Regions from separate parts of the Streptomyces sp. NPDC002793 genome, predicted to be linked through region 3. Evidence: riboswitches for the same ligand, from Rfam matches in the RefSeq annotation. Region 3 holds a riboswitch; each other region holds the start of a gene.
The links. Region 3 has a riboswitch for cyclic di-AMP ahead of ABT001_RS06260 (M23 family metallopeptidase). Riboswitches for the same ligand answer to the same signal wherever they lie in the genome.
Positions count from the first base shown of each region.

Region 1: linked by a shared signal. The riboswitch ahead of ABT001_RS19925 (C40 family peptidase) and the one ahead of ABT001_RS06260 (M23 family metallopeptidase) in region 3 are both predicted to bind cyclic di-AMP.
Region 2: linked by a shared signal. The riboswitch ahead of ABT001_RS33240 (transglycosylase SLT domain-containing protein) and the one ahead of ABT001_RS06260 (M23 family metallopeptidase) in region 3 are both predicted to bind cyclic di-AMP.
Region 4: linked by a shared signal. The riboswitch ahead of ABT001_RS00435 (transglycosylase family protein) and the one ahead of ABT001_RS06260 (M23 family metallopeptidase) in region 3 are both predicted to bind cyclic di-AMP.

Region 1 covers NZ_JBEOVL010000019.1:5,578-9,776, forward strand. The annotation lists gene ABT001_RS19900 (urease subunit alpha) at 1-199, opposite strand, end outside; gene ABT001_RS19905 (urease subunit beta) at 192-503, opposite strand; gene ABT001_RS19910 (urease subunit gamma) at 518-820, opposite strand; gene ABT001_RS36100 (ATP-dependent Clp protease proteolytic subunit) at 779-1,429, shown strand; gene ABT001_RS19920 (hypothetical protein) at 1,437-1,745, shown strand; cyclic di-AMP (ydaO/yuaA leader) riboswitch at 2,111-2,283, shown strand; gene ABT001_RS19925 (C40 family peptidase) at 2,287-2,757, shown strand; gene ABT001_RS19930 (LysE family translocator) at 2,776-3,417, opposite strand; gene ABT001_RS19935 (LysR family transcriptional regulator) at 3,490-4,199, shown strand, end outside.
Region 2 covers NZ_JBEOVL010000063.1:18,581-22,779, reverse strand. The annotation lists gene modA (molybdate ABC transporter substrate-binding protein) at 1-685, opposite strand, end outside; gene ABT001_RS33245 (TOBE domain-containing protein) at 715-1,110, opposite strand; cyclic di-AMP (ydaO/yuaA leader) riboswitch at 1,583-1,763, shown strand; gene ABT001_RS33240 (transglycosylase SLT domain-containing protein) at 1,766-2,611, shown strand; gene ABT001_RS33235 (hypothetical protein) at 2,813-3,421, shown strand; gene ABT001_RS33230 (SIS domain-containing protein) at 3,490-4,199, opposite strand, start outside.
Region 3 covers NZ_JBEOVL010000005.1:17,279-21,477, reverse strand. The annotation lists partial or broken gene ABT001_RS06270 (MerR family transcriptional regulator) at 1-39, shown strand, start outside; gene ABT001_RS06265 (PP2C family protein-serine/threonine phosphatase) at 176-1,333, shown strand; cyclic di-AMP (ydaO/yuaA leader) riboswitch at 1,567-1,719, shown strand; gene ABT001_RS06260 (M23 family metallopeptidase) at 1,731-2,771, shown strand; gene ABT001_RS06255 (aldo/keto reductase) at 2,920-3,864, shown strand; gene ABT001_RS06250 (PrsW family intramembrane metalloprotease) at 3,869-4,199, opposite strand, start outside.
Region 4 covers NZ_JBEOVL010000001.1:99,774-103,972, forward strand. The annotation lists gene eno (phosphopyruvate hydratase) at 1-651, opposite strand, end outside; gene ABT001_RS00435 (transglycosylase family protein) at 951-1,649, opposite strand; cyclic di-AMP (ydaO/yuaA leader) riboswitch at 1,650-1,820, opposite strand; gene ABT001_RS00440 (transglycosylase family protein) at 2,111-3,109, opposite strand; gene ABT001_RS00445 (cytochrome P450 family protein) at 3,217-4,199, opposite strand, start outside.

The DNA.
Region 1 (4,199 bases), on a different contig from region 3:
CGCGGGTGGTCCGCGCCTGGCCCATCGATTCACGGATCACCTTGCCACCGCCGAACACGGCTTCGTCACCGGCCCGTCCGGGTCCGCCGGCCCGGTCCTCCTCTATCTCGACGACGAGGTCGGTGTCGGCGAGCCTGATGCGGTCGCCGGTGGTGGGCCCGAAAAGATCGGCGTACACGGGGCGGCTGAGTTCAGGCATCGAGAGAACCTCCGGTGTCGCCGCGCAGTCCCGGGACGATGCGCAGGCCTGCGAGCGGGACGAGTTCGACATCGACGGGTATTCCGGGTTCGAAGCGCACGGCGGTTCCGGCGGCGATGTTCAGCCGCAGCCCGTGGGCGGCGCGGCGGTCGAAGTCCAGGCCGGTGTTGGCCTCGGCGAAGTGGTAGTGCGAGCCGACCTGCACGGGCCGGTCCGCTGCGTTGAGGACGGTGAGACGGGTGACGGGACGCCCCTCGTTGAGCGGCACCGGGTCCTTCGCGTACAGGAACTCTCCGGGAATCATCGGCCGCTCCCCCGTCAGACGATCGGGTCGTGGACGGTGACGAGCTTGGTTCCGTCCGGGAAGGTTGCCTCGACCTGGACGTCGTGGATCATCTCCGGTATGCCGTCCATGACGTCGTCGCGGGTGAGGACCTTCCTGCCGGAGGCCATCAGTTCGGCCACGGTCCGGCCGTCACGGGCACCTTCCAGAAGGTGGGACGTGATCAGCGCGATGGCCTCGGGGTGATTGAGCCGCAGTCCGCGCGCCCTGCGCTTCTCTGCGACATCGGCCGCCACATGGATGAGCAGGCGTTCCTGTTCGTGCGGAGTGAGTTGCACGCTTCCACCCTCTTCGTCTCCCGCCCGGTACCTGCCCCGGACGCAGCGGGACCCTATCCCGCCTTCAACACTCTGTTGAACGATGAAGAGGATTCCGCGACCAGGTATTGCACGTTAGGGCGGAAGTTTTTCCGGCGCGTTAACTGGCCTTTTACCGGTCCATGGAAATCGGCGCACGCCACGCCCACCTCAGGACGTCCGGCTCACGCATGCCCGGAAGCACCCCCGAACGGCACGAGGGCCACTCGCGCCCGCCGCCGACGATCCCGTCGTATACGGTGCGATCTTCGCGCCGCCGCGGCCCTGCTCGCCGCCGGCGCTCCCGGACACGGACATGCCCTGCCGGGCGCCCGGGTACTCATCCAGCAACCCGCCCCGGACGAGCCGGTGCAGGGCCGGCCCTCAGATCTCGAGATCCGGGCCCGGGAGTTGGAGCGCGAGCCGCTCACGGCCATGCCGGCCCGTCACACGGAGCGCTCCACACGGGAGATCAGCGCCGACACCGAACGGGACACCGTCCCCGACGCCCAGGCCGTCCCGGCGTACGGGCTGGTGGACCACGTCGTGGAGAACCGCACACCGTCCCAGCCGCCGTATCCCGCGAGGTGAACGCCCGATGCTCCCACCCCGGCTCCCGCCGCTCCCGGCACTGACCCGCGCCGAGGCCGAGTTCATCGACCGCTACCTGGAGGCTCTCGACCAGCTCGGCCGCATCAACCCCGCGCGCGGCAGCGACACGTACGGAGCGCTCCGAGCGGCTCAGGCTCTCGCGTCGCGGGCCGTCGCCCTCCGCGACGCGCTCGTCCTGATGCACGAGCGGGGCGAGTCGCAGATCCACGCGGACACCCTGGCCAGGGCCCTGCGACTGCTGGACGGGGAGCGTCGGGCGGGGCGGGTCGCCGTGCCTCCCGCGCCGTCGAGTTGAAGGTTTCCGGCCCTCGACTCGGGCCACCGGCGCGGTTTTCGACGCCCCTTCACGACACGCCCGACAGGACGATGAGATTCCCTCGCTCGATCGGCGTAGGACGTCCCCCTGTCGAGGGACAGCTCAACTTGCGCAGCGAGCGCGGACACTGAACGGAATCCATCGCTCCACCCCTGGTACACGGCTGGTCCGGTGCGGCCGCCGCGGCTTCGGGACCGCCGCGTCCACCCGATCGGATCAGTCGTGACGACTCTCACATATGCCCGCTTCAGCGAGGAAATCGGGCAGAGCGTGAGTAAAGATCCCTGGGACGACAAGCCCCCGCCACCGCGGCGGGGCGGTCCGGGCGGACGCCGAGTCCTGCCGCCGCCCGGATGCCTGGTCGACAGGAATGGATCGGCAGGAGTGGAGGACCCGAGCACAACGGGCCGACCGGACATCCGGACGGCCCTCGGGGTGAAGCCGCTTCGCGCGGCCGGGCAACTTCGCCAGCCCGAACCCGACAGGTCATCCTTCACAGGCGGCTGACGAAGGGTTGCGCATGACTGCGCAGGTTCATGTCCGCTCTCTTTTCGCCCGGGCCGGAACGGCCTCGGTTCTGACATTCGCCGTAGGAACGACCATGCTGGCCCCCGGTTTCGTGAACGACGCCGAGGCCGCCGCCCATTCGACCAAGGCGCTCAAGATCGCCGCGTCGAAGAAGGGCGCCCCCTACAGCTGGGGCGCCACGGGCCCCCATCGGTTCGACTGCTCAGGGCTCACGCTCTACTCGTTCAAGAAGGCCGGCAAGAAGCTACCCCGCACCGCTCAGCAGCAGTACAACAAGACCCGCCATATCTCCAGGTCGCAGCGGCAACGCGGCGACCTGGTCTTCTTCCACGCGGGCCGCAGCGTGTACCACGTCGGCATCTATGCCGGCGGCGGGAAGATCTGGCACTCGCCGAAGACCGGCGCCGTGGTCCGGCTGGAGAAGATCTGGTCCGGCAACGTCTGGTACGGGAGGGTCCGCTGACAGCCTCGGGCACCTGATTCAGTTCAGCAGGGGGCCGGTCACCAGGACGAGTCCCAATGCCGTGAGCGCCGCGCCGCTGCCGCCCTCGATCGCACGGGCGGTACGCGGCCGGCGCAGCCACCGGCCGAGGTGGTCCACCAGCAGGGCCACGGCGGGAAACCAGACGAGTGCGAGCAGGACGACCACCGAGGCCAGCAGCAGGGTCCTGGGCAGAGGCGCCTGGCCGTCGGGCACGAACTGGGGCAGGAGGCTCAGGAAGAGCACGGGCGCCTTCGGGTTGAGGGCGTTGGTGAGGAAGCCCTGGCGCAGCGAACGTCCGGGCCCTGACGGCGCCCTGCCCGCCGGCTCCTCCTCGTCAGCCGCTCCGGCGGTGACCGGCCGCCGCATCGCGTACAGGCCGCTGAGCCCGAGGTAGAGCACGTACGCGCCGCCGAGGAGCTGCACGGTGCGGAACAGTACGGGCATCGTCACCAGCACGGCGGCGAGGCCCGCGACCGCCAGCGCGGTGTGCACCAGAAGGCCTCCGGCGACCCCGACCGCGGTGGCCAGCCCGGACTGCCGGGATGCGAGCGCGTTGCGTACGACCACGGTGAAGTCGGCGCCGGGAAGCGCCACCATTCCCGCGGCCACGGCGACGAAGGCGAGCAGTTGTGCGTCCATGGGTCCACCCTGGCCCCGCCGGCCCTTTAACGTGTACTTGCAATCTTCTGGGTCTGCCAAAAGGAACGCTTAATGTACGACCCGACACGGCTGGCCGCTCTGGTGGCGGTGGCCGAGGCCGGCTCGATCACGCGGGCGGCCGCACGGCTGGGCTACACCGCGCCCGCGCTCTCGCAGCAACTGGCGAAGCTCGAGCGGGAAGCCGGAGCCGCCCTCCTCGTACGTCACCACCGCGGGGCCCGTCTGACGGCCGCCGGGGAACTGCTGGCGGGGCGGGCCCGACGTGTGCTGGACGAGATGGATCAGGCGCGTCACGAGCTGGCCCGGCTCGCAGGGCTGTCGGGGGGCCGGCTGAGGGTCGGCACGTTCGTGACGGCCGGGATCCACCTGCTGCCGCCGGTGCTCACCGCGTTCCGGCGCGCCCACCCCGACGTGGAGCTGGCCGTCACCGACTACGAGCCTCCGGCCGGGGTCGCCGCCGTGGCGTCGGGCGATGTGGATCTGGCGCTGACCCACGCGTACGAGCCCGCGGCGGCCGAGCCGCTGCCGGCGGGAGTCCGCGCCGAGCCGCTGCTCGTCGAGGAACTGGTGCTGGTCACCGCTCTCGGGCAGGTGCTGTCCGAGGGTGGCGGCGGCCCGCTGTCCGTGGCCGAACTCGCGGGCCGCCCGCTGATCAGCAGCGCGCCTGATCATCCGCCGCGCCGTGGGGTGGAGCGTGCGCTGGCCGAGGCGGGGGCCACTCCCGCCGTGGTGTGCGAGTCACCGGGCTACGCCCTGGTGTG
Region 2 (4,199 bases), on a different contig from region 3:
CACCGGACGACTTCAGTGTCGCGGCCGGATAGGACGCGATGGCGTTCTGCGCGTCGGGGATGTCGATCGCGTCGACCTTGCCGGTGGCGGCGGCATCCGTCCGGTAGACGAGGCCGGCATCCGCCTCGCCGAGCTCGATCTTGCTGAGGACGGCTCGGACGTTGGGTTCCTGGGACACCGGCTTCACGTCGATCCCCTGGGCGTCCAGGACCTGCCGGCCGTAGCGGCCGACGGGGACCTCGGGGGCGGCCAGGACCACCTTGAGGGCGGGATCGGCGAGATCCGCGAGGCCGAGGACCTTCTCGGGGTTTCCTCGGCCGGTGGCGATGACCAGACGGTTCCTCGCGATGACCGTCGGCTTGCCGGTGTCCGCCGAAAGCCCGTCCATCGTCCTGGTGTCGGCGGTGACCAGGGCGTCGGCGGGAGCGCCCTGCCTCACCTGGGCGGCGAGTTCCTGCGACCCGGCGAAGGAGAAGGTGACCTCCGTGCCGGGGTGCTCCTTCTCGTACGCGGCACCGGCCGTCGCGAAGACGTCGGTCAGCGAGGAAGCGGCGAGCACGGTCAGCTCGGTGTCCGGCGCGGCGGAGTCGTTGCCGTCGTCGCTGCCGCACGCGGCCAGGGTGGCGAGCAGTGCCACCGACAGGGCCGCGGCCCCGGTCCGGCGGCCGGTGAGGGGGAAGGGCATCGGAGAACTCCTCGGTGGGGGCCGTCGCGTCAGGCGCGGTCGATGTGCACGCTGGTCGACTTCACCCGGGCCGTGGCCCGCATGCCGACCTCGAGCCCCAGCTCCTCGACGGCTTCCCGGGTGAGGAGGGAGACGAGGCGGTGCGGGCCGGCCTGGATCTCGACCTGGGCCGCGATGTCACCGAGCTTCACCGCGGTGACGATGCCGGGGAAGGCGTTCCGCGCGGAGGTGTAGGGGACTTCGTCCTCGCCGGGGCCGACCTGGGCGACCTCGACCGAGAAGGCGGCCAGATCACGGCCGTCGATGAGACGGCGCCCGGCTTCGTCGCGATGGGTCGCGACCCTGCCGGCGTCCGCCCAGCGGCGGGTGGTGTCCGGGCTCACGCCGAGGAGACGTGCCGCCTGACCGATGGTGTAGGACTGCATGTGCGACACGATATGGGGATCACGGGCGCATGTGCAATGTATGTGAGCACAGTGCCTGGCAGATGCGAGGTGTCGTTGAGGGTGTACCTCGCAGTGGGGCTGTAGAGGCCATGGCTCCACCGGCATCCACTTGCGGTTTGCCTAGATGGGGTCAGTTATGGGTTTTATGCCCGATTTAATCTAGTTTTATTGAATTCATCCCGTAATCCATAAAAGGTCATTTCGTGCGACCCGCACCCCTTCTCTCTGGAGCAAAACGCCCGAATCGGACTCGGTGACGAGGGTCACTTCGCGCGCCCCGGACGCACGGGCGCGGCAGTCGGTTCCCTTCTGTGCCAACGGGAATGCCCGGCTCGGTGTGGGGTGGATTACATGAATTCCCATGAATCGATCTTGCGGGGGAATTGTGATCACCGCGCCAGGCTTGTTCCTTTCCCTATTTCTCGCCTACGGTCGCCATCACTCCGGGCGGAACGCCGAATCCTGCCGCCGTCCGGTTACCCGACCACTTCTTCGTACGGCAGGAGCGGGGGACCCAAGTAAGTGCCGATCCGGTTACCGGAGCGGCTCGGGGTGAAGTCGCATTCGTATGCGGCCGGGCATCTCCAGCCCGAACCCGACAGCTCACTTCGCAGGCGACGGAGAGGAATCCAGCATGCCCGAAAATGGTAAGCACCGTCGTTTCAGGACCAGTTCGCTGACTCGCGGCATCATCGCCGTGACCACGGGTGGAGCCGCCCTTGCCCTTCCGGTGATCGGCGCGACCGGCGCATTCGCCGCTCCGGCCCAGCCGGCCGCGGTCGAAAAGGCGGCGACGTCTACTGCCGTGTCCGGCAAGGGAATTGCCGCACAGAAGTCCGAGACCGCCACCTATTCCGTGGTCGCGGGTGACACTCTTGCCAAGATCGCGCGCGAGCATTCCGTGAGCGGTGGCTGGAAGGCTCTGTACGAGGACAATCAGAAGATCGTCGGCGGAAACCCCGACCTGATTCTTCCCGGTCTTCAGCTGACCATCGGCGCCGACGCCGACAACAAGTCGGCGGACAAGGCGGAGAAGGCCGAATCCAAGGCCTCCGCCTCGTCCGGCCGCGCCGATCGCTCAGAGCGTACGAGCGACACCGTCGCCGCCGAGGGCGCGCCGGCGGCCGAGGCCGTTCCGGCCGCCGAACCGGCCGCGTACACGGACGACCTCGACGGCTGGATCAAGGAGTCGCTGGCCGTCATGGCCGAGCACGGCATCCCCGGCAGCTACGACGGCATCCACCGCAACATCATCCGCGAGTCCGCCGGCGACCCGCTGGCCATCAACAACTGGGACTCCAACGCCGCTGCGGGCATCCCGTCCAAGGGCCTGCTCCAGGTCATCGACCCGACCTTCCAGGCCTACCACGTGCCCGGTACGTCGACGGACAGCTACGACCCGGTCGCCAACATCACGGCCGCGTGCAACTACGCCGCGGACAGGTACGGCTCGATCGACAACGTCTTCGGGGCCTACTGAGTCCTCGCGGAGGCGGAACCGCTGACGCACGGGCGTGTGACAGAGGGACAGGACTGACGGGTGGTGCGGGTTCGGCGGAACCCGCACCACCCGTCAGTCGTCTCCGGGGTACGCCGTGCCGGGCGGCCGGAGCACCGGCGACAGGCCGGGCGGAGCCCGGGTGACTGGTCTCGTACAGCTTCGTCGTCCATACTGCCCGCCGTGGAGCAGCGCATAGATTCGAAGATCAAGTCCGAGTTCGCCGCGGGTACAGACCCGGCGTACATCCCCGGCCTGACGGCCCCTGCCCCCGCGCGGACGGAGGCGGAAGCGGAGAAGACGGCGGCGACCGAGGGCACCCCGGAGGAAGCGGCCGTGGACGCGCAGGCCGAGGAGGCCGTGGACGATTCCACGGCTGCCGAGGACGCGACCCCGGACGAGGCCCCGGCTGACGAGGCGACCCCGGACGAGGCCCCGGCTGACGAGGCGACCCCGGACGAGGCCCCGGCTGACGAGGCGACCCCGGACGCCGAGGCCGCCCGCAAGGAGGACGGGCCCGTCTTCGAGGTCAGCGACCGGCGAGGGTCCATCAAAGTGGACGCCGAGGGCGTCCGCTTCCGGCTCGACGACCAGGAGGCGGAGTTCGACTGGTCCGAGATCGGCGCGGTCGAGGTCAAGACCGGCCGTTTCGGGCGCCGGTTCACCGTGACCGTCCACCTGTCGAGCCGCCGGTGGTTCAACGCCGAGGTCGAGGCCGCCGCCCGGAGTGACCTGAAGACGTGGACGGCCGAACTCGACGAGGCGCTGGACGCCTACTTCGAAGAGGCCTGACCCCCGTCATGGCCGAGGCCGCGTACCGGGCCGCCCGCCGGCCCGGTACGCGGCATGCCCCGGGGCCTTCAGGCGCCCGCTGACGGGTCGAGCACCACGGAGCGGGTCAGATGGCGCGGCAGGTCGGGATCGAGACCGCGGGCCGCCGCGCGGGCGATCGCCAGCCGCTGCACCCGGACCAGGTCGGCCAGCGGGTCCAGGCCGCTCTCCACCCAGCGGGCCCCGGTCGCCAGCACCTGCTCCCGCAGCCCCTCCGGGGCGGCGCCGAACATCCAGGTCGCCGTGCCGGTCGTGGCGATGCTGATGGGGCCGTGCCGGTATTCCATCGCCGGGTACGACTCGGTCCAGGACAGCGACGCCTCCTTCATCTTGAGGGCCGCCTCGTTGGCGAGCCCGACCGTCCAGCCGCGCCCCAGGAAGCTGAACTGGGCGCAGTCCAGCAGGCCTTCGGGCAGCGGCTCCGCCAAGGCGGTCTCGGCGTCCCGTACGACGTCCTCGGTGTGCAGCCCGAGGTGGGCGCGGAACAGGGTCAGCGAGGTGGTCGCGAACCTCGTCTGGACCACGGACCGTTCGTCGGCGAAGTCGAGGACGACCACGTCGTCGGCCGCGCCCATCACGGGAGTGTGCGGATCGGCGGTCACGGCAACGGTCCTGGTGGCCCCCCGCAGCCGGTTCAGCAGGCCGAGCACCTCCGTCGTCGTACCGGAACGCGTCAGCGCGACGACCCGGTCGTACGCGCGGCCGAAGGGGAACTCCGAGGCGGCGTACGCGTCCGACT
Region 3 (4,199 bases):
GATGCACTGACGATCTACGCGCGGCACCGGCTCTCCGACTGGCCCCGGAAGGGCGGAGCTCCGGCGCACTCCTCCCTTTGGCCGATGACGGGTCGCCGCTCGGCGCGGCTCCGGCCAGCCTGGGTGGGGCGCGGTACCGTCCGCAGCCGTGGGTGGACCGGGTAGGAGTGCACAGGTGGGGAAGCGGGACGGACGGCGAGGGGGCGCGGCCGGGAACGTCCGTTCCCGGCGGCCCGTGCGCGCGCTGCCCGCGCTGATGATCTGCGCCGGGGTGGTCTTCGACCTCCTGACGCCGACGGAGGTCACCGCCGTGCCGCTCTTCGCGGCCGCTCCGCTGATCGCCGCCCCGTTCTACTCACTGGCCGGCACGGTGCGGGTCGGTGTGGCCTCGATCCTCGTCCTGCTCGCCATCCGGATCTCGGACGGCATGCTCGCCGCGGTCGTGCCGCTCACCGACCTCCTCACCCTGTGCACCGTCGCGGCGCTCTCGCTCGTCATCAACCGCGTCGTACGCCGCGGGAACGAGCAGCTGGCCTCGGCCCGGGTCATCGCGGAGACGGCGATGCGCGCGGTGCTGCCGACGCCCGAGGACCGGATCGGCGGGCTGCAGGTCGCCGCGAGGTACGAGGCGGCGCAGGCGGACGAGTTCGTGGGCGGCGACCTGTACGCCGTCGCCGACACTCCGTACGGCGTGCGCCTGGTCCTCGGTGACGTACGGGGCAAGGGGCTGGACGCCGTGGCGGCCGTGGCCGTCGTGATCGGGGCGTTCCGGGAGGCCGCGGAACAGGAGCTGTCGCTGGAGGGCGTGGTCCAGCGGCTGGAGCGGGCGCTGGCCCGTGAGGGCTCGCGGCGGGGCGGATTCGACACCGTGGAGGGGTTCGTGACCGCAGTCCTCGCGGAGATCCCGACCGGTTCGGACACGGTGCGGGTGGTCAACCGCGGTCACCCCGAACCGCTCGTGCTGCACGCGGACGGGGCGCTGGACGTGCTGTCGCCGACCGTGCCCGCGCTGCCGCTCGGGATGGGGCTGGGTGTGTGGCCGGACCGGTCGGACGAGTGGACGCTGCCGGCCGGTGCGATGTTCCTGGCGTTCACGGACGGGCTGTCCGAGGCGCGGGACGCGCACGGTGTCTTCTACGACCCGGCGGCCCGGCTGCGTGGCCGACTCTTCCCGGGGCCCGAGGAGCTGCTGTCCGCTCTCACCGACGACGTACGGCTGCACACCGGCGGCCGGTCGACGGACGACCTGGCGCTCCTCGCGGTCGGGCGTCCCGCGCGGGGGCAGCAGGAGCGGCGGACGACCGTGAAGATCGTGCGGCGGGACAGTGAATGACCGGTCGCGACAGTCGGTAGTCGAAGGACCCCGCTCCGCATAACATTTGACGCACCGTCAGAAACTGGCGTGTGGGTGAGGGGCACTCAAGTGGCCCGTTTGCGCCCGGTTGACCCCTGAAAGTCCACGCCGGAGCGGGGAATGATCTGCCGGAACAGCTTGGAATCGGACCCGGGTGTCTATTAACGTTCGATAACGCAGCGCGGTTGTACCTGTCGTCGCAAGAGGCGGCACCGTGCGCAGCGCCGAATTCCGCAAGGGAACCGGGGAACCACCTACATGGGGTGAATCGGACACCTGTGTCTCGCGAGAGACGAAGGGGCCCGTAGGAGACCTTCCTGCTCCGAACCCGTCAGCTAACCCGGTAGGCGAGAAGGAAGGAAAGGAGTGCGCCCACGTGGCGTCCAATCAGCCTGCCCCCGAGGCACCGTCATCCTTCAGGACCGGAAGTCTCGGTGATGAGGGCAGGACTTGGGAGGAATGGAACCCCACCGAGGAGTCCATCCGTCCCGTACGCGGCCGGCACCGCGTGGCCAAGCAGCGCGGTCTCGCCCGTAGCTCCACCGTCCTCGGCGTCGGTGTCATAGCGGCCGTCGGAGCGGGTGGCATGGCCACCGCCCAGAGCAAGCCGCCGGTCTCCATCTCTCTTCCCGATTCCATCGCGGACAATCTCCCCGACGCCAAGTCCCTGCCCGGCGTCGGTGCGTTCATGTCCGACGATTCCGACTCGGACCACGAGACCGTCGCCGCGTCCTCCCCGCTCACCACCGCCGGCATCACCGCCGCCGAGGCCGAGCAGGGCACCACCGACGCCGGCGAGGCGCTGCGCGCCCGCATCCTCCAGCAGGCCGAGCAGCAGCAGGCCGGAGCCGACGCCCAGGCCAAGGCCGCGGAGGAGCAGGCGGCGATCGAGGCGGCCGCGGCCCAGGCGGCGCAGCAGCAGAGCGACGCCGAGGCCGAGGCGGCAGCGAAGAAGAAGGCGGCGGAAGAAGCGGCGAAGAAGAAGGCGGAGGCCGAGCGCCTCGCCAAGCTCGCCGCGAGCTACGCCGTCCCGACCTCCTCGTACTACATCAGCTCCACCTTCGGCCAGTCCGGTTCGATGTGGTCCTCGGGCCACCACACCGGGCTGGACTTCGCGGCTCCGACGGGCACCCCGGTCAAGGCCGTCCACAGCGGCACGGTGAAGTCGGCCGGCTGGTCCGGCTCGTACGGCTACCGCACGGTCCTGGAACTCGACGACGGCACCGAGGTCTGGTACTGCCACCAGTCGTCGATGGACGTGTCCGCCGGTCAGCGGGTCACCACCGGCGAGACCATCGGCCGCGTCGGTGCGACCGGCAACGTGACCGGCGCGCACCTGCACCTGGAGATCCACACCGCGGACGGCTCGGGCATCGACCCGATGAGCTGGCTGCGCGGCAAGGGCCTCACGATCTGAGCCCTCGTGACCCCGGCGGCCCTGACGCACGACCCCCCGACGTCAGGGCCGCCGGCCTGTCCGGGGCCGGTGAGCGCCCGGGGCGTCGTCCCCTGGAGCCGCCCAGCCGGTCGGAATAGTTGCCTGAGCCGACCGGTTGTCCATGGGCATGACGTCTCTGCGCCCGCTCGGTTCGTCGAGCCTCAAGGTCTTCCCCCTCGCCCTCGGCGGCAACGTCTTCGGCTGGACGGCCGACGAGGAGCAAACCTTCGCCGTCCTCGACGCCTACGTGGCGGCGGGCGGCAACTTCATCGACACCGCCGACTCCTACTCGGCCTGGGCCCCGGGCAACGAGGGCGGTGAGTCGGAGACCCTGATCGGCAGGTGGCTGGCGGCCCGCTCCCGCCGCGACGACGTCGTCATCGCCACCAAGGTCGGCGCACACCCCGCGTACAAGGGGCTCTCGCCCACCACCGTGAAGCAGGCGGCCGAGGCGTCGCTGCGCCGGCTCGGCACCGACCACATCGACCTCTACTACACGCACTTCGACGACGAGAGCGTCCCCGTCGAGGAGATCATCACCGCCCTCGACCAGCTGGTGAAGGCCGGCACGGTGCGGGAGATCGCCGCCTCCAACATCAGCCCCGAGCGGCTCCAGGCCTCGCTGGACTTCTCCGAGCGCGAGGGCCTCGCCCGGTACGTGGCCCTGCAGCCGCACTACAACCTTGTCTCGCGCGACACCTACGAGGGCGCGCTCCAGGACACGGCGGCCGGGGCCGGCCTCGCCGCGGTCCCGTACTTCGCACTCGCCGCGGGCTTCCTCACCGGCAAGTACCGTCCGGGGGCGGCCGTCGAGAGCGCACGCGCCGAAGGCGCGGGCAAGCACCTGGAGACCGAGCGCGGACGCAAGGTGCTCGCGGCGCTCGACAGGATCGCCCAGGAACACGACGCCGAGATCGCCACGGTCGCCCTCGCCTGGCTGGCCGCCCGGCCGACCGTGACCGCACCGATCGCCTCCGCGCGTACGGTCGGACAGCTGCCGGCGCTGGTCGCGGTCGGCGAGCTGCGGCTGACCGAGCAGCAGGTGACGGAGCTGACCGAGGCGTCAGCCTGACCCTCTAACCGGGCGGTACGCGGTGCCCTCCGTCCTCCCGGTACGGGTTGTGGCCGCCGTAGTGCCGGTGCGGGGCGAGGAGATGCCCCGGAGGCGGCCCGCCGTGGGCGAACTGCCGGGGGAACTGCGGCGGGCCTGGCGGCCGGTGGGCCCGCAGCCGGCCCGTCGCGTGGGCCGCGTACATCAGGGCCGGACCCGCGATGTCCCGGCGCTGCCAGAGGTGGTGCAGCAACTCCTGCTCGCGTACGGCGAAGTCGTCCCCCGCCCCGTCGTGACGTGCCCTCCGGCGCAGCATGGCCAGCGAAGTCGCGAACGACTCGTACTCCGCGACGGCA
Region 4 (4,199 bases), on a different contig from region 3:
GGCGCGGTTGGACTCGAGGTTGGGGGCGAAGCCGCCCTCGTCACCGAGACCGGTGGAGAGGCCCTTGGTCTTCAGGACCTTCTTCAGCGTGTGGTAGATCTCCGCGCCCCAGCGAAGGGCCTCGGAGAAGGACTCGGCGCCGATCGGCGCGATCATGAACTCCTGGATGTCCACGTTGGAGTCGGCGTGCGAGCCGCCGTTCAGGATGTTCATCATCGGAACGGGCAGCAGGTGCGCGTTCGGGCCGCCGAGGTAGCGGAAGAGCGGGAGGTCGGAGGCCTCGGACGCGGCGTGCGCCACGGCCAGCGAGACACCGAGGATGGCGTTGGCGCCGAGCGAGCCCTTGTTCTCGGTCGCGTCCAGGTCGAACATCGCCTGGTCGATGAGGCGCTGCTCGGTGGCGTCGTAACCGACGAGCTCCGGGCCGATCTGCTCGATCACGGCGAGGACGGCCTTCTCGACGCCCTTGCCCTGGTAACGGTTCGGGTCACCGTCGCGAAGCTCGATGGCCTCGAACGCTCCGGTGGAGGCTCCGGACGGAACAGCAGCACGTCCCGTGCTGCCGTCGTCGAGGCCGACCTCGACCTCGACCGTGGGGTTCCCCCGGGAGTCGAGGATTTCCCTGGCTACGACGACGTCGATGGACGGCACGAGGCATCTCCTTCTGGGATCTGACACTGGTTGTGCAGGGTCACTGTGGCCTTGCGCCACGAGCCTAACCGGCCCGGCCCGCTCCGTCGGCCGTACGCCCGTCCCCTGGGACGAAAAAGGACCCGCGGGCCCTCATTCCGGGCAAAGCTCCAGAATTCTACTGGCAAGTAACCACAAGAAGTGAACACGCATCCCCTGACGCGTCCGCGAACGGACCCCGGCCCGGCACGCGGGGGGTCAGCGCGCCGGGCCGGGCCACCGGGCCACCGGGGCAGGAGGGGACCCCGGGCGGCTGGTGCCTACTTCAGGTGGAGCTGCTGCCCCGGGAAGATCAGGTCGGCGTCGTCGACGATGTCGTCGTTCAGCTCGAAGAGCTTCTCCCAGCCGCCCTTGACCTTCTTCGCGTCGGCGATCTTGCTGAGGGTGTCGCCGGACTTCACCTTGTACTCGCCGTCACCCTTCTCGACCTTCTCGCCGGTCGGGGTGGTGACGGTCTTCGCGGGGGCCTCACGCTTCTCGCTGCGCGTGGTGGGCTGCTCGGCCTTGCGCTCCAGTGCGGCCTGCGGGGCCGTGTCGCCGTTCTTCTCGGAACCGGAGCCGGTGTCGACGCCCGGATCCACCCCGTCGTTCGTCAGGCCGCCGGCGCCGGCGCAGGCCCAGGCGCCCGGGCCCTGCAGGTCGAGGAGCTTCTCGGCGGCGGCTATCTGCTGGCCCTTGGTGGCCAGGTCGGCACGGGCGGCGTACTGGGTACCGCCGGCGGCGGCCCAGCTGGACTGCGAGAACTGCAGGCCGCCGTAGTAGCCGTTGCCGGTGTTGATGGACCAGTTGCCACCCGACTCGCACTGGGCGACGGCGTCCCAGGTCTCGACGGAGGCGGCAGAGGCGCCGGTCGCACCCATGAGCGGGACGGCGACGGCGGCACCGGTGACACCGGCCAGGGTCGCGATACGGACGGCCTTGGACGGGCGACGGTGCTTGCCCTTGCTGGAAAGCAGCATGGTTCTCCTCACCGACGCCTACGAGGTGAGCTGTCGGGTTCGGGCCTGTGAGTTGCCCGGTCACCCGCTCCCGCGGACGACTTCACCCCTAGCCGCACCCCGCCCGTCTTCCGACGGCCGGGTCCGGCACTTACCTGGGTCCCCCGCTCCTGCCTACGGCGCTTTACGCGTCGGTCCCCTTCGGCCGACGGCAGGATTCGGCGTGACGGTCGAAGGTGCCCGCGGTGCGAGCGGCTCCGACCGTAAACACACGCAACCCCTACATTCAAAGATGGACATAACGGCTAATCAGCACGTAACGGCCAGTCGGATCGAGCTGTTTTCGCAGGTCGGAGCCAATATGGACGGATCGGGCGGACGGGGCGCTCCAGTTGACGCAAAGAGACCCATGTCTCACTTACGCATAAGTGGACATAGGCCTCTGAACTGCCCCTGTTTTCGGGGCCTTTTTGCGCTTTTGATCAGTCGGCGGTGGTGGTCTCCGCCGAGTCGCCCGGCGCGTTCGCCCCGACGAGTCCGAGGTCCAGGCTCTGGCCGGGGAGGATCAGGTCCGGGTCGGAGCCCAGCTCGTCCTTGTTGGCCTCGTAGAGCGCGGACCAGCCGCCGGAGAGCTCCTGCGCGTCCGCGATCGCCCAGAGGTTGTCGCCGTCGCGGACGGTGTACGTCCCCTCGGCGCCCTCACGTGCCCCGGAGTCGCCGCGCGAGGCGTGGCGCCCGGAGTCCCGTCCGGCGTCCGGACCGGAACCGGCGTCCGCCTCGGGAGCCGGGGTGCCGCGGTGCTTCCCGCCGTTCGCCCCGTCGCCCTTCGAGTCGCCGGGCGTACCGGATGCCTCGGGAGACGGCGTCGCGGACGGCGAGGCGCCGGCCTCGCCCCGGTCCGTCGAGTCCTCGGTCGTGTCCTCGTCCGCGCCGCCCTCGGCGTCGCCGGAGCCCTCAGGGGCTTCCGAGGCGTCCGACTCGTCCTCGGCGCCCGCCGTCTCGTCCTCCGCGTCCGACGCCTCGGGCGAGGGGGTCCCGGACGGGGTCGCGGTGTCCGAGGGCTCGGCGGAGGGCTCGTCGCCCGGGTCGACGCCGGGCAGCCCCTCGTCCACGGCGAGCCCGGAGATCACCGAGCAACTGGACCACGCCTGGGGTCCCTTGTCGGCCAGCACCTTCTCCGCGACGGCTATCTGCTGCGAGCGGCTCGCGAGGTCGGCGCGGGACGCGTAGTCCGTGCCGCCGTAGTCCGACCAGGTGTCCTCGGAGAGCTGCAGGCCACCGTAGTAGCCGTTGCCGAGGTCGGCACTCCACATGCCGCCGCTCTCGCACTCGGCGACCCGGTCCCAGGTCGACGCGTCTGCGGCTTGTGCGCTGCCCGCGCCGAGCAGCGGGATGGCGATGGCCGATCCCGTGACGCCTGCGGCGACGACGATGGCGGGTGCCTGGCGTGGGCGACGGTGTCTGCCGGTCGCGGAGCCCATGGGATTGCCTTCCGTGTGACTGACATGTGTAACGGGTTGGTCGAACGGTGAACCTAGCCCTACTCGAACGTGTGTCACAAGTCGATGCAGCGGAGATCACGTGAAAGTCACAGAGTTGACAGGCTGTCACTTTCTGCGGCCGGATGTCCGGGATCGAACTCGACGGGAAGTGTGCGTAGTCCGCGCATGATCAGCCCTCCACGCCAGCGCAAATCGGCAGGTTCCGCAGCGAGCCGCAGGTCGGGGAGGCGTCTCAGCAGGGTCGCCAGCGCCACCCGGCCCTCCAGCCGGGCCAGCGGCGCCCCCAGGCAGTAGTGGATGCCGTGCCCGTATCCGAGGTGCTGATTGTCACTCCGAGCGAGGTCCAGGGTGTCCGCATCCTGAAATCGCTCCGGGTCGCGGTCGGCTGCGGCCAGCACCACGAGAACGGGGTCCCCCGCCGCGATGTCCTGTCCTCCCAGCGTCACGGGTTCGGTGGCGTAGCGCCACGTCGCGAGCTCCACCGGACCGTCGTAGCGCAGCAGCTCCTCCAAGCCCGTGTCGAGGAGGTCCGTCTCCCCGGCGGCCAGCGAGCGTTCCAGGCGTTCGCGCTGGGCCGGATTGCGCAACAGGGCGTAGGTGCCGTTGCCGATGAGGTTCACGGTTGTCTCGAAACCGGCGAAGAGGAGGATGAACGCCATGGCTGCGGCCTCGTTCTCGGTGAGGTGCTCGCCGTGGTCGCTCGCCCGGATCAGCCCGGAGATCAGGTCGTCGCCGGGGTTCTCCCGCTTCCGGTGGATGAGTTCGGCGAGATAGCCGCGCATCTTCTTGACCGACCTGGCCACCCCGCCCCGCGGCCCGCCGCCGTGCCGGATCATCATGCCCGCCCAGTCCCGGAAGTCGTCCTGGTCCTCGCGCGGCACCCCGAGCAGGTCGCAGATCGCGTAGATCGGGAGCGGGAAGGCGAAGTCGTGGATGAGGTCCGCGTCCCCCTTCTCGATGAAGTCGTCGATGAGGCGGTCCGTCAGTTCCTGAACCCGGGGCGCGAACTCCGCGACCCGGCGCGGGGTGAACGCCTTGGACACGAGCCGGCGCAGCCGGGTGTGGTCCG